DNA from 4 places in the Pseudoalteromonas sp. APC 3495 genome. Region 4 is predicted to be linked to each of the others. Evidence: predicted binding sites of a transcription regulator. Region 4 holds the regulator's gene; each other region holds the start of a gene.
What was found. Region 4 encodes sigma-54, which starts transcription at its own class of promoters, with help from an activator protein. Its sites were predicted from a motif close to GTTGGCACGNNNNTNGNNT; they were not measured.
Positions count from the first base shown of each region.

Region 1: the regulator sigma-54 is predicted to act here: its motif matches at 2,175-2,193, upstream of QL984_RS15715 (EF-hand domain-containing protein).
Region 2: the regulator sigma-54 is predicted to act here: its motif matches at 1,983-2,001, upstream of QL984_RS15775 (DUF2726 domain-containing protein).
Region 3: the regulator sigma-54 is predicted to act here: its motif matches at 1,887-1,905, upstream of QL984_RS17240 (EF-hand domain-containing protein).

Region 1 covers NZ_JASDDA010000049.1:15,025-18,131, forward strand. The annotation lists gene QL984_RS15695 (TonB-dependent siderophore receptor) at 1-906, shown strand, start outside; gene QL984_RS15700 (EF-hand domain-containing protein) at 966-1,181, opposite strand; gene QL984_RS15705 (EF-hand domain-containing protein) at 1,246-1,458, opposite strand; gene QL984_RS15710 (EF-hand domain-containing protein) at 1,597-1,809, opposite strand; gene QL984_RS15715 (EF-hand domain-containing protein) at 1,880-2,092, opposite strand; gene QL984_RS15720 (flagellar brake protein) at 2,606-3,107, opposite strand, start outside.
Region 2 covers NZ_JASDDA010000050.1:526-3,632, forward strand. The annotation lists gene QL984_RS15765 (cobalamin biosynthesis protein) at 1-529, opposite strand, end outside; gene mtnN (5'-methylthioadenosine/S-adenosylhomocysteine nucleosidase) at 530-1,237, opposite strand; gene QL984_RS15775 (DUF2726 domain-containing protein) at 1,347-1,943, opposite strand; gene folE2 (GTP cyclohydrolase FolE2) at 2,046-2,966, opposite strand.
Region 3 covers NZ_JASDDA010000064.1:12,994-16,100, forward strand. The annotation lists gene rluB (23S rRNA pseudouridine(2605) synthase RluB) at 1-588, opposite strand, end outside; gene scpB (SMC-Scp complex subunit ScpB) at 585-1,175, opposite strand; gene QL984_RS17240 (EF-hand domain-containing protein) at 1,327-1,848, opposite strand; gene QL984_RS17245 (hypothetical protein) at 2,053-2,484, opposite strand; gene xthA (exodeoxyribonuclease III) at 2,725-3,107, shown strand, end outside.
Region 4 covers NZ_JASDDA010000009.1:33,649-36,755, reverse strand. The annotation lists gene ptsN (PTS IIA-like nitrogen regulatory protein PtsN) at 1-236, opposite strand, end outside; gene hpf (ribosome hibernation promoting factor) at 241-528, opposite strand; gene QL984_RS05570 (RNA polymerase factor sigma-54) at 555-2,054, opposite strand; gene lptB (LPS export ABC transporter ATP-binding protein) at 2,436-3,107, opposite strand, start outside.

The DNA.
Region 1 (3,107 bases), on a different contig from region 4:
ACTTGGCAGTCAGAAGCCGCTTACGGCTCTTATGGCACAACTAAACAAGATGCGCTTTATGTTGCTGCACAACTAAATATAACCAATGCCTTGTCTTTAATTGTTGGAAGCCGGTTAAATCAATGGCAAACCAAACACGATAATTTTGGTCGCATGCATGATTACAAAATAAGTGATGAACTAACTAATTATTTTGGAGCAACTTATGAACTAACACAGAGTTGGGCTTTGTATGCTAATTACACTGATATTTTTACACCACAAAGTCGAGTTGATAAAAATGGCAATTATTTAAGCCCTATTGAAGGTAAGAATTATGAACTTGGCATAAAAGCTTCTGTACTTGATGAACGTTTAGACATATCCCTTTCTGGATTTAAAATTTATCAAGATAATGTGGGCGAGTACACGGGCGATACCATTGCAGAAACACTTCAGGCCATCTACAAGCCCATTAACGGCACATTAACTCAAGGCTACGAGCTAGAAATCAACGGAAAATTAACCGATAACTGGAACGCTTATTTTGGCTATACCCATAGTAAAGGCGAAAAACCGGATAATACGGTATTAAATACCACCAACCCAAACGATCAATTTAAACTTTTTACTAGCTATCAACTCTCAGGTGCATTAGACAATCTAAAATTGGGTGGAGGCTATCGCTGGCAAAGCAACAGCTATGACGAAGTTAAAAACCCTGTTTATGGCGCTGTTGAGGTAAACCAGCCTAGCTATGGTATTGCAAGCCTAATGGCAAATTATCAAATGAATGAGCAGTTATCTGTTAGTCTAAATATCGATAACTTATTTGATAAGCATTATTACAGTCAAATTGGGTTCTATAACCAATATCGTTATGGTAAGCCAAGAAGCTTCTCTCTCCAACTTAAATATAGCCTCTAACAAGCACAAAAAAGCCGCTGACTATTAAGCGGCTTTAGTGGAGTATGATGGGTTAATACTTATTGTACTCTTGCAAACTCTTCTTTAGAAAGTTCACCATTTCCGTCGGTATCTAAATCATCAAAAATGTTCATTAGTTGTTTATTAGCGGCGGCTTCCTGCTGGCTAATTACACCATCGCCATTACTATCAAAAGAGGCAAAATCTACCGCTGCATAAGCTGCTGATGATGACGCTAATACTAAAATCGCAAGTGTTGTGTTTATTGCTTTCATAATAAGTCTCCTATAAGAGAGAAATCCTTTTCTGAGATCCCTGTGCAATGAAAAAAGTCAAAAATTAAAAGTTTGCAAACTCAGCTTTAGAAAGCTCACCATTACCGTCAGTATCCAGCTCAGTAAATGCGGCTGTTAAATCAGCGTTTACAGCGGCTTCGCTTTGACTAATAGCACCGTTACCATCAGTATCAAGCATGTCAAAGTCGCTTGCTGCAAAAGCAGCTGATGAAGAAGCTAGCGCGATAAGTGCAAATGTTTTATGTAATGTTTTCATAATTTAATCCTTCAAAATGTAATGCAATGGTCTATCAAAAAATTGTGTCTGGCTATCACGGTCCTTGTTATTCTCTTTCATAGGCTTCCTTGCCTATTTAGGTTGTCTTTGGCAACTCAGAATATACTTAGCCTTGCCTTATGCTTTCGAAAATTCTTCTTTTGATAGCTCACCGTTTTGGTCAGTATCAAGCTCTGAGAACATGCTCATTAATTTTGCATCAACCGATGCTTCGCTTTGGCTAATAGCACCGTTGCCATCGGTATCTAGTGTGTCGAAGTCGCTCGCTGCAAAGGCTGCTGACGAAGAAGCAAGAGCGATAAGTGCAAATGTTTTGTGTAATGTTTTCATAATGAGTATTCCTTAAAATCGTTTAAATAATGAGGGAGCTTTTAACTCCCAAAACTTTAATAGCTTAGGGTTATGCTTTAGAGAACTCTTGTTTTGATAACTCACCGTTTTGGTCAGTATCAAGCTCTGAAAACATGCTCATTAATTTTGCATCAACCGATGCTTCGCTTTGACTGATTGCGCCGTTGCCGTCAACGTCTAGCGTGTCAAAGTCGCTTGCTGCAAAAGCGGCTGATGAAGAAGCCAATGCGATAAGTGCTAAAGTTTTATTAATGCTTTTCATAATCTATCTTCCTTCAAAGTTTATGTTTTATGCGATTAAGTGTTTTACTTTAAATCACGTTTCGTTCAATACAGCCTGACTATTACAACTTCGATGCCAAAAATATAAAAACCATAATTTTCAATACATTAACCAGCAACTAGCTGAAAATGGCGCTATTTAACTCGTTATTTTGTTGCTTTTTAGCAACAGTAGATAAGGCAATAAAATTAAAACAATAAAAATCAAAGAGTTGAGTTTAGGGAAAACCCCACACAGTCGGTGAGCAACCGCTAAAAAAGAGGATTAAATAAACAAAAAGGAAGGTGAGTTGAGTTTAATTTTGTTATAAACAAAAAAATTAGAATAAAAAACATATTTAACTAATTGTTTTTAATGAATTTATAAAATAAATTTGAAATGGCTTTTAAAAATAACAACAACACATGGCTATTTGTTGCAAAAGAGCGAAAATGTTAGAGCTTGTTGATATTTTAGAATTGTAAAATGTTTAGCGTCGAAAGATAACTGGTCTTATACAATTTCAACTTCAAGTGCATTAGGGTCAATGAAGTGATCCCCCATCAGGGCTTTCATTTGCTCTTCACTGGCAAATAATCGAATTCCGCAATATATGCCCTTAGCATGTTTTTTCACACTGCATATTTGCCCTTCGTGCTTTGTATCTTCATCAAACACTACGATGCAACGCATATCTTTAATGTCGTCGATTTCTTGGGTTGTTTTAATATCAAACATAACACCCGTTAACGAAATATCTTTTATAACACCTTCAAAGGAAGGGCGATCATCCGATAATTTTAACTTGGCTGGAAACAGCGTCGGTATACGCGCTTGCGAGCGCAGTTCAAATAGCTGTACTTGTGAAGGATAGTCGATAAACAATAACTTAGCCGGGTGAGATGCTACAGACATAAGCTGCTGACGAAACGCTAAAACATGCCCACCACTGCCCTCTATAAGCGCTCTTACCACCACCATCACACCATCGCGTAAATAATCACTTGCCATGGGG
Region 2 (3,107 bases), on a different contig from region 4:
AGGCGAGAGCGGCGACGGGGCCCAATACTAAAAATATGAAAATTACTACAAAGTAATGACGCGCCGTTCTAAGTATGACACTTTCCATAATGGCTTTAATGATCCCGGGGCTTGAAAGTGCATTAACTTCACGGGCTACTAGTGGCTTTAATAATTCGCGTGCTGTCGATTTTTGATTTTTTTTGACTAGCCTAGCTATGCGTATCGCTTTTTTATTCAGGCTACTGTTTTCTAGGCATAAATATAAAATAAGACCTGATAACAGCTCGGGGTAAAAGGCAAGCTGAAGCAGTAAAACTACAATAATAAGCACAGTACTAAGTATAAGCGTACTTGCCATTGAGGCTGCTAAATAATGATATTGCTTGGTGTCTGTTTTTTTATAAATACGCTGGCTTATAGCGCTAAAAATAGCAGAGAGTATGTGGTTAGGGTGATACCAACTTACTAAAGGTAAAAAGCGCTCAGCAAGGAGCGCACAAATAAATACAATAAAGTCCAAATGATTTTGAACAATATTATTGAGCATTTACAGCGTAACCGCCGTTAATTTCTCAAGTAAAGCTACGACCATTTTTGATGAATTTATAGAGGCTGTTTCTAAGTATTCTTCAAATGATTGCGGCGACTCTTTGCCTGCAATATCAGACATTGAGCGAATAACAACAAATGGTGTATTAAGTGCAAAACACGTTTGCGCAATTGATGCACCTTCCATCTCTACTGCTAGCATTGTAGGGAAGTCACTGCGTGCTTTTTCAATACGAACAGGGTCGCACATAAACGAGTCGCCAGTGCAAATTAAACCAACAAGGGTTTTTACTTCACTAATTTGTGCAATTGTTTGCTCGGCTGCTTCTACAAGTTTAGGGTGAGCAGTAAAACCTGCTGGCATTTGTGGTACTTGGCCAATTTCGTAACCAAACGCTGTTACATCAACATCGTGATGACGTACTTCAGATGAAATTACTACATCGCCAACGTTTAGTGATGGGTCGAATCCACCGGCAGAGCCAGTGTTAATAACACAATCTGGATTGAAGTTATCGATAAGTAATGTGGTTGCGATTGTCGAAGCGACTTTACCTATACCTGATTGCACTAAAGTGACGGTATTGCCTGCAAGCTCGCCTGTGTAAAAAGTAAAACCAGCCTTGGTTAAAACTTGTGGATTTTGCATCGCCTCGCGCAAAATTTTAACTTCTGGCTCCATTGCGCCAATAATACCAACATTCATAGTGTTAAATTCCTGAGTTTGAATACGGTGATTATACTGCAAAAAATAACGTGGGGTAAAACAAACAAAAATGCGAGCTTAAAAAGCCCGCACTTTATAAACTTATTGATTATATTTCAGCAAGGGCTGTTGATTGTGCCTTTGCTTGAGAAGGAGATAGTACCGCCGGTTTATGAACTCTAGCGCGCGTAGGTCGTGAAGGTTTAGATGCCGCTGGCTTACCTAATTTAAACATAATTGCATCGCGTACTTCGCTTGGGCGGTAGCCTGCCTTCACTTTCATACGAATATGTGGAATACCTGCGGCTTCCAATGCGCCATTAACAAACCAGTCGCGCTGTGCTTTGTGGCCATCTTTATTGGCGTTATTAACTAAGTCAACCGCAGCCACTATGGTCATTTTTTCTTTATCTACTAAAACAAAGTCGAGCTGCTTATTTTTTGCTTTAGCCATTGCCGCACGTTTAGATTTAACAGACAGGCCTTGTTTACAGTCAATCACATCGATTAGTTTAACGCGACTAACAATTTTATATTGATCGCCAACAGCGCGCTCTAATAAATTCAGAAATGCCCCTTCTACTTGGGTAAATACACTTTGCTTACGAGTAAAAGGATAAGGGTTTCCGCCGTCATCATTAAATTTTGACGCAACGACAGATGCCCCAACAACTAGCACTAATATTAATAATAAAGCGAATTCCATACGGTAACTCCATAACAACAAATTGACACTGCTTTTCTAAAGCAATTTATGTGCCCAAATAGTTGTTATGGTTGTTTTATTAACGAATGGGGATGAGCACTATTATGCTTTATAGCCGCCTTCAATACCTTTTACGGCAATCGCAACTGCATCATGAGCATGTAAAGACTCATAATGGTTAATTTGCAGGAAGTAATCGCTAAACTCTTTTGACTCTAACGTCGTTTTAATTTTTCGTGCTGCGTCTTCACAAAACATTAAATTTTGACCGTTTAAGCGAGCAAACTCTTGTTCGTCTTCACGTTTTACCGCAGCTTGTACTGGTGTTTTTAGCTCATCTTCTAGTAAGTTTATTAAGTTAACCACATCAAACTGTTCAATGTTATTTGCTAATTTAACTTTAACATTAGCAATTGAACGCTGTGAATGCGGGGTTGCTACAATGCCTTGAGTTGTTCCAAGCCACTCTAAAACTTCTGATTGAGTGAGTGTTTCTTGAGAAAACTTTTCGCTGAATGCGTTTTGAATTAATTGGCGAGCCAGTGCTGCAGAGCAGGGGCAAGTTGATGAATAAGTCACATCAACGCTGAGCTCAAAACTAATAACGCCTTGATTTATAGTGCTGGTAAGTACAATGGGATAGCTTTTCCAACCTGCTTTACCACTAAGTAATGACTTACGGCGTAGCGGCAATTCAAATTTAAATTCAATGTGTGCTTTATCACTTAAGCCTTCATGACTGGTGATAAAGGTATCTAAGGCTTGTGCTAAGGTTTGTGGATTGACCTGTTGCTCAGTTGAGAGGTGATCCAACGCTAAAAATAGTCGCGACATATGAATGCCTTTAGCATCTTCTTTGTGTAAATTAACAAAGGCGCGTGCTTTTGCATTAACGGTAACTGGAGCTAAATCAAGAGATTCAAAAATAAAAGGCAGCTCTATATCGCCCATACCTACCCAGTCTAATTTACCTGTTTGTAATGCGGCAGCCGTGTTAGCAATATCTGGCATAGTTTTTTGCATGATACGTTACTCGTTATTTGCAATATTTAAAACGCCGCATTTTACACTAAATAAAGATTTGCTGAAATGCAGCAAATAACACCAAACATGAAATTTTATTGTTTTTGTCGCACAACATGAAAATAGCTGATAGAAAATGCT
Region 3 (3,107 bases), on a different contig from region 4:
TTCACGGTTACGACCTTCGTTAAGCGTTACATTATACCAACGATTAATACCTTCACCGCCCATAGGCTTGATACCAGTGAACTTTGCGGGGCCATCTTCAAGTTCTACGCCACGTAGTAAGTTTTTCATTGTTTCGTCAGTGACTTCACCAAATACACGTGCTGAATATTCGCGTTCAACTTCATAGCTTGGGTGCATTAAGCGGTTTGCCAATTCACCGTCATTGGTAAACAGCATTAGGCCTGAGGTATTCACGTCTAATCGGCCTACTGCTATCCAGCGATCGCCATCAATACGAGGTAAGCGGTCAAAAACGGTTCTACGGCCTTCAGGGTCTTTACGCGTACTTAACTCGCCTTCTGGTTTGTTATACATAATTACACGACAAATTCTGTCTGCTTTTTCTTCTATTTTAACGGTATGGCCGTCAACACGAATTAAATCGGTTTCTTCAACCCTGTCGCCTAACTTAGCTACTTTACCATTTACACTCACACGATTTGCATCAATGTATTTTTCCATTTCACGGCGTGAGCCTACACCTGCACGGGCTAGGACTTTTTGTAACTTTTCACCTTGTATACTCATTCGGATGGTTCTCTCACAGAAGGATCACTTAATAACTGGGTAATTTTACTTTGCTGTTGCTCTGGCAATGCGGGTAAATCATGAAGTCCCGTTATCGAAAAATAATCTAAAAATTGTTTAGTCGTTGCATAAAGTGCCGGTTTACCGGGTACTTCTTTATGCCCAACTACTTTAATCCACTCTCTTTCAAGCAGAGTTTTAATAATATTTGAGCCAGTTGCTACACCCCGCACTTGCTCAATTTCACCACGGGTAATGGGTTGCTTGTATGCAATTAACGACAGGGTTTCGAGTAAAGCTCTCGAGTATTTAGGGGCACGTTCTTGCCATAAATTACTCAACCATGGGCTTAAACTACTGCACGCTTGAAAACGATAGCCACTGCCTACCTCAACCAAACGTATTCCACGCGTCTGATAGTGAACTTGAATGGCCTCTACAGCATCATTAATGCGCGCCATAGAAATTGCTAAGTCGTTTAAAACCGTGTCCTTAAGATGACGTTTTGATACGGGTTTGCCTGCCACAAAAATCGCCGCTTCAATGATTTCAATTAATTGTTCATCACTAATTCGCCGACCAACCATAATCACTCTAAAGTTAATAAAAACACACAGCCATCTATTATGACAGAACAACGGCAAACTAGGAAAACATATTAATAAAATAACATTTTATAGGTATAAAAAAGCCAGTGAAAAACACTGGCTTGGTATCAAGTGTATTTAATAATGTAATTTAGCTATTTTTAAATTGCTCAAGTGCATCGTCCTCTGCAACAGAATCACCATACTTTTGGATATAGCTATTAAACTCTTTTTTACTTACTCGTTTATCTTTATTGCTGTCCATGTAACCAAAATGATTTGAAATATCATCATCGTCAGCTTCAGAAACTGAAATAAAACCGTTGCTATCATTATCTAAGCTTTTAAAGTCATTTTCTATTTTATCAAACTTCGCAATATCAGCCTTAAATGCAGACTCACTCACTTCACTATCTGTAGCAACTTTCCCAGCATTTAGCTGCATATAAGCATCATATTCATTACGGCTTATTTGATTATCCATATTTGTATCTATATTTGAAAAGTGCTGCCAAATACTATCATCGTCGGCTTCTGTTTTAGAAATAAAGCCATCGCTGTCGTTATCTAAGCTTGCAAAATCACTGTCGATTTTTTCAAAACCTTGATTTGAAGAACAAGCGGCTAAACTCAATGCGGCTAAAACAGTAGAAGCTATCGTTAATTTTTTCATCAGACGTATCCTTGTATTAATAAATTTCAAATCTAGTAATACAAATACGATGCCAAAAAAAATAAACTATTAAAATCAAACAATTAACCAAGAACAACTTCTATTACGATATTTAATAATGCAATTTTTGCAAGCTACTCTGGTAATTTTTGCAAAAAAAAAAAGCTCGGTAAGAACCGAGCTATTTATATCTAATACGGTAATTTAGATTGCAGCGTTTTGGTAACGCTTAACAAAATCAGTAACGCTTTGGCCATTACACTTTAATGAATTTAAGTTACCAATTTGCTTACGTACTGGTTGTAGGCCTTGCTTTAATGCAGTCATACATAACTGTGTTTCTTGGTGTGAATCTTTTGCAAATACTTCTACTTTAGACACAACTGATTGCGTTGCTGCTTCTTTTTTTGCAATGTCACGGATGTCTTGACCGTTACATAGGATACTTTTTGAATAACGCGATAAATATACACCGTGCTTTGCTGCCATTTTACGAGCAGCCGAAAACCCCTCATTGGCGCTTACTACACATAAGTTAGACTCTAATTTGTTGTCTTGGCTGTAATACGTATTGCTTTGCGCAGTAGCAGTTACAGAAACAAAAAGAGAGGCGGCTAAAAGTAATTGAGTTTTCATCAGGTAGTCCTATTTGAACGAGTTAAACAAACGATTTTTGCGCATTATATAGACAACTTTTAACATATCAATTGAATATTTTATTTATTTTATTATTTAATATTGCATTTACAATGTTTAAACATTAAGCAAAAATTGATCAACATTTGTGCAGCTATTTTCTCGTTTCAGTCATGTTATGTCGCTCCAAATACTGATACAATTTAGCTAACAATGAAAATAAATTTGAAGGTAAACTTTATGAAAGTGATTTCTTTTAATATCAATGGCCTGCGTGCTCGCCTACATCAGTTACAAGCTATTATTGATAAACACCAGCCAGATATTATTGGTCTTCAAGAGATAAAAGTGCACGATGAAGCATTTCCGCTAGACGATGTACAAAAAATGGGTTACCACGTTTATTTTCATGGACAAAAAGCGCATTACGGTGTGGCAATGTTATGCAAAAAAGAGCCTAAGTCGGTATTAAAAGGCTTTTCCACCGACACAGATGAGTCGCAAAAGCGAATGATCAGCGTTACCGTAGAGCAAGAAAATGGCCGTGACCTGCATGTCATGAATGGCTACTTCCCGCAAGGCGATAACATCAACCACGAAACTAAATTCCCTTATAAACGTCA
Region 4 (3,107 bases):
AAAGCAAGGGGCTCTTGAGCTCCACTCATGCGACCATGTGGAATAGCAATGCCTCGGCCAATGCCTGTACTTCCAAGCTTTTCTCTTGCAGTTAATGCATTAAGAATATCTTGTTGTGTTAAATAGGGCAGCTTATTGTGAGCCAATTCACTGATAAATTCTAAAATTCTTTTTTTACTATTAAAAAGGACCGCAGCTTTACTGCAGTCCTGACAGATAAGTGAGCTTAGTTTCATAGTGTTAGTGTCGAGCAAGTTTCTCTTTGTGTTTAATTACTTGACGATCTAGCTTGTCAATGAGCGAGTCTATAGCGGCATACATATCTTGATGCTCAGTAGAGGCAAAAATCTCAGCGCCACTAACATGAACGGTTGCTTCAGCTTTTTGGTTTAGTTTTTCTACATCGAGAATAACGTGCACATTCGTTATGTGATCAGTGTGCCTCTGTAACTTCGAAAATTTACTATTTACGTAGTCTCTAAGCGAGTCGGTAATATCTACATGGCGACCAGTTAAATTCAGTTGCATAAACATTTTCCTCTTTGTTGTACGCCTTAAATCAAACTTTTACGTTGATTAGACGGGGGAATAGCTAGAGATTCGCGATATTTTGCAATGGTTCTCCTCGCTACTTTAATTCCTTGCTCTGCCAATATATCTGCAATTTTACTATCACTCAATGGTTTAGCTGAGTTTTCTGCAGCGATTAATTTTTTAATTAATGCACGTATTGCTGTTGATGAACATTCGCCACCATTTTCAGTACTTACATGGCTTGAAAAGAAATATTTAAGCTCAAAAATGCCACGTGGTGTATGCATGTATTTTTGCGTAGTAACACGCGATATAGTCGACTCGTGCATTTCCACCATTTCAGCCACATCGTTAAGCACCATAGGCTTCATAGCCTCAGGACCGTGTTCAAAAAAGGCCTGTTGCTGTTGCACAATACAGTTGGTTACTTTAAGTAGCGTGTCATTTCTACTTTCTAAGCTTTTTATAAACCATTTAGCCTCTTGTAAGTGCGAGCGAATAAACTGGCTATCACCACTTGATTTAACCGTACGCGACATAGCTGCATATTGGCTATTTACTCTGATCTTAGGCATGCTATCTGGGTTTAATTCAACTACCCAACGACCTTTAACTTTTTTAACCGACACATCAGGAATAACGTATTCAGACTCTTCTCTAACAATAGTGTCTGCCGGTTTTGGGCTGAGCGTATGAATCAACGTCATGATTTCTTTAAGCTCATCTTCTTTAAGCTTTGTTTTTTTCATCAACGTGCGATAGTCACGTGCAGCAAGTAAATCAATATGATCGGTTAAGATCATTTTTGTTTCGTTTAAAAAAGGTGTGTCTTTATCAAATTGATTTAGCTGAATACACAAGCACTCTTGTAAACTACGCGCGGCTATTCCCACTGGATCAAATAGTTGAATACGCTTTAGTACCGCTTCTATTTCGTCAAGTTCAACTTCATCTTCGCCGTCGTTTTCTTGGTTAAAGCTTTCTAATATTTCTTCACAGCTAAGGGTTAGAATCCCTGAGTCGTCCACAGCTTCTACAATTGCAATAGCTATCGCTTCATCGGTAGGACTAAACGGCGTCAGTTGAAGTTGCCACATTAAATACTCATGCAGCGTTTCAGTCGAAGAGCCTTGATAAATAGATTCATCTTCTGGCATTGGGCCCGATGAAGAGGCAGGCGCAGCGCTCATATATTCATCCCAAGTAACATCCATAGCCATATCATCGCTAATGGTGTCTTTGGTCATTGCTTCGCCGCTATCTTGCTCATCCTCGCTAGGTTTATCGTCAGCTGAGGCACTTAGCGTTAAGTCATCGTTATCGGCTTTTTGTTCGTTTTTACCTGCAGTGTCTTCGCTGTAATCGTGTTCTTCAACTTCAAGCAAGGGGTTGCTATCGAGCGCTTCTTGAATTTCTTGCTGGAGATCCAATGTACTGAGTTGCAATAAGCGAATTGCTTGTTGCAACTGTGGAGTCATTGTAAGTTGCTGGCCCATGCGCAGCTGTAATGATTGCCTCATTTATCTCTAACAATCCTTTTAAATTACGGTCTGTTGACCTTTACGGATTAAAATTTGTTCAAACTAGGGGCGGTTTAATTGCGGCGCGAGGTTTGTAACCTAGTGGGCTAAGTCAAAACCGAGCAAAGCTTCCGCGTCCTGCTCACGCTCCTTACCTACATCCATGTAGGCAACAAAGAGTAAATCGTCCCTAGGCAGAACCCGAAGGGCAGCGCCTGTTTGGCATTGATGCTGCGTTATCGCCTATTTATGGGGAATACCACACCACATAGGCTCTGCCTTGCCTAAATACCAAACAGACTGCTGCAAATTCAACCTTGAAAGGTCAACAGACCTAAGTATGATTAATCTTAGCAGATGCTTAGTGGAATAACACACATATTAGAGCTTGAACTGCTCGCCCAAATAAACATCGCGTACTGTTTTATCGTTTAATACGTATTCAGGAGTGCCTGATGCAATTAACTCCCCATGAGAAACTATGTAGGCTTTTTCACAAACATCAAGTGTTTCGCGCACGTTATGGTCTGTAATAAGTACGCCAATGCCACGGTTTTTAAGATGCTCTATAATCTTTTTAATATCTAATACTGAGATAGGATCAACCCCCGCAAAGGGTTCGTCTAAAAGGATAAATTTAGGGTTTGCTGCTAACGCGCGAGCAATTTCAACGCGGCGACGTTCACCACCTGATAAGGCCATACCTTGGCTGTCGCGGATATGCTGAATGCTAAATTCATCAAGTAAATTATTTAAGGTATCTTCGCGTTGTTGTTTGTTTAATTCTTTACGTGTTTCTAAGATAGCCATTAAGTTTTGATAAACAGTCAGCTTTCTAAAAATAGACGACTCTTGCGGTAGATAACCAATCCCTAAACGCGCTCGGCTGTGCATCGGTAATAAAGTAATATCTTTATCATCAATTGATATTTTGCCTTTATCACTAGGGACAAGGCCTACAATCATATAAAAAGTGGTGGTTTTACCTGCACCATTAGGGCCAAGTAACCCCACAATACTGCCAGCTTCAACCTCTAGGCCAACGTTTTTTAC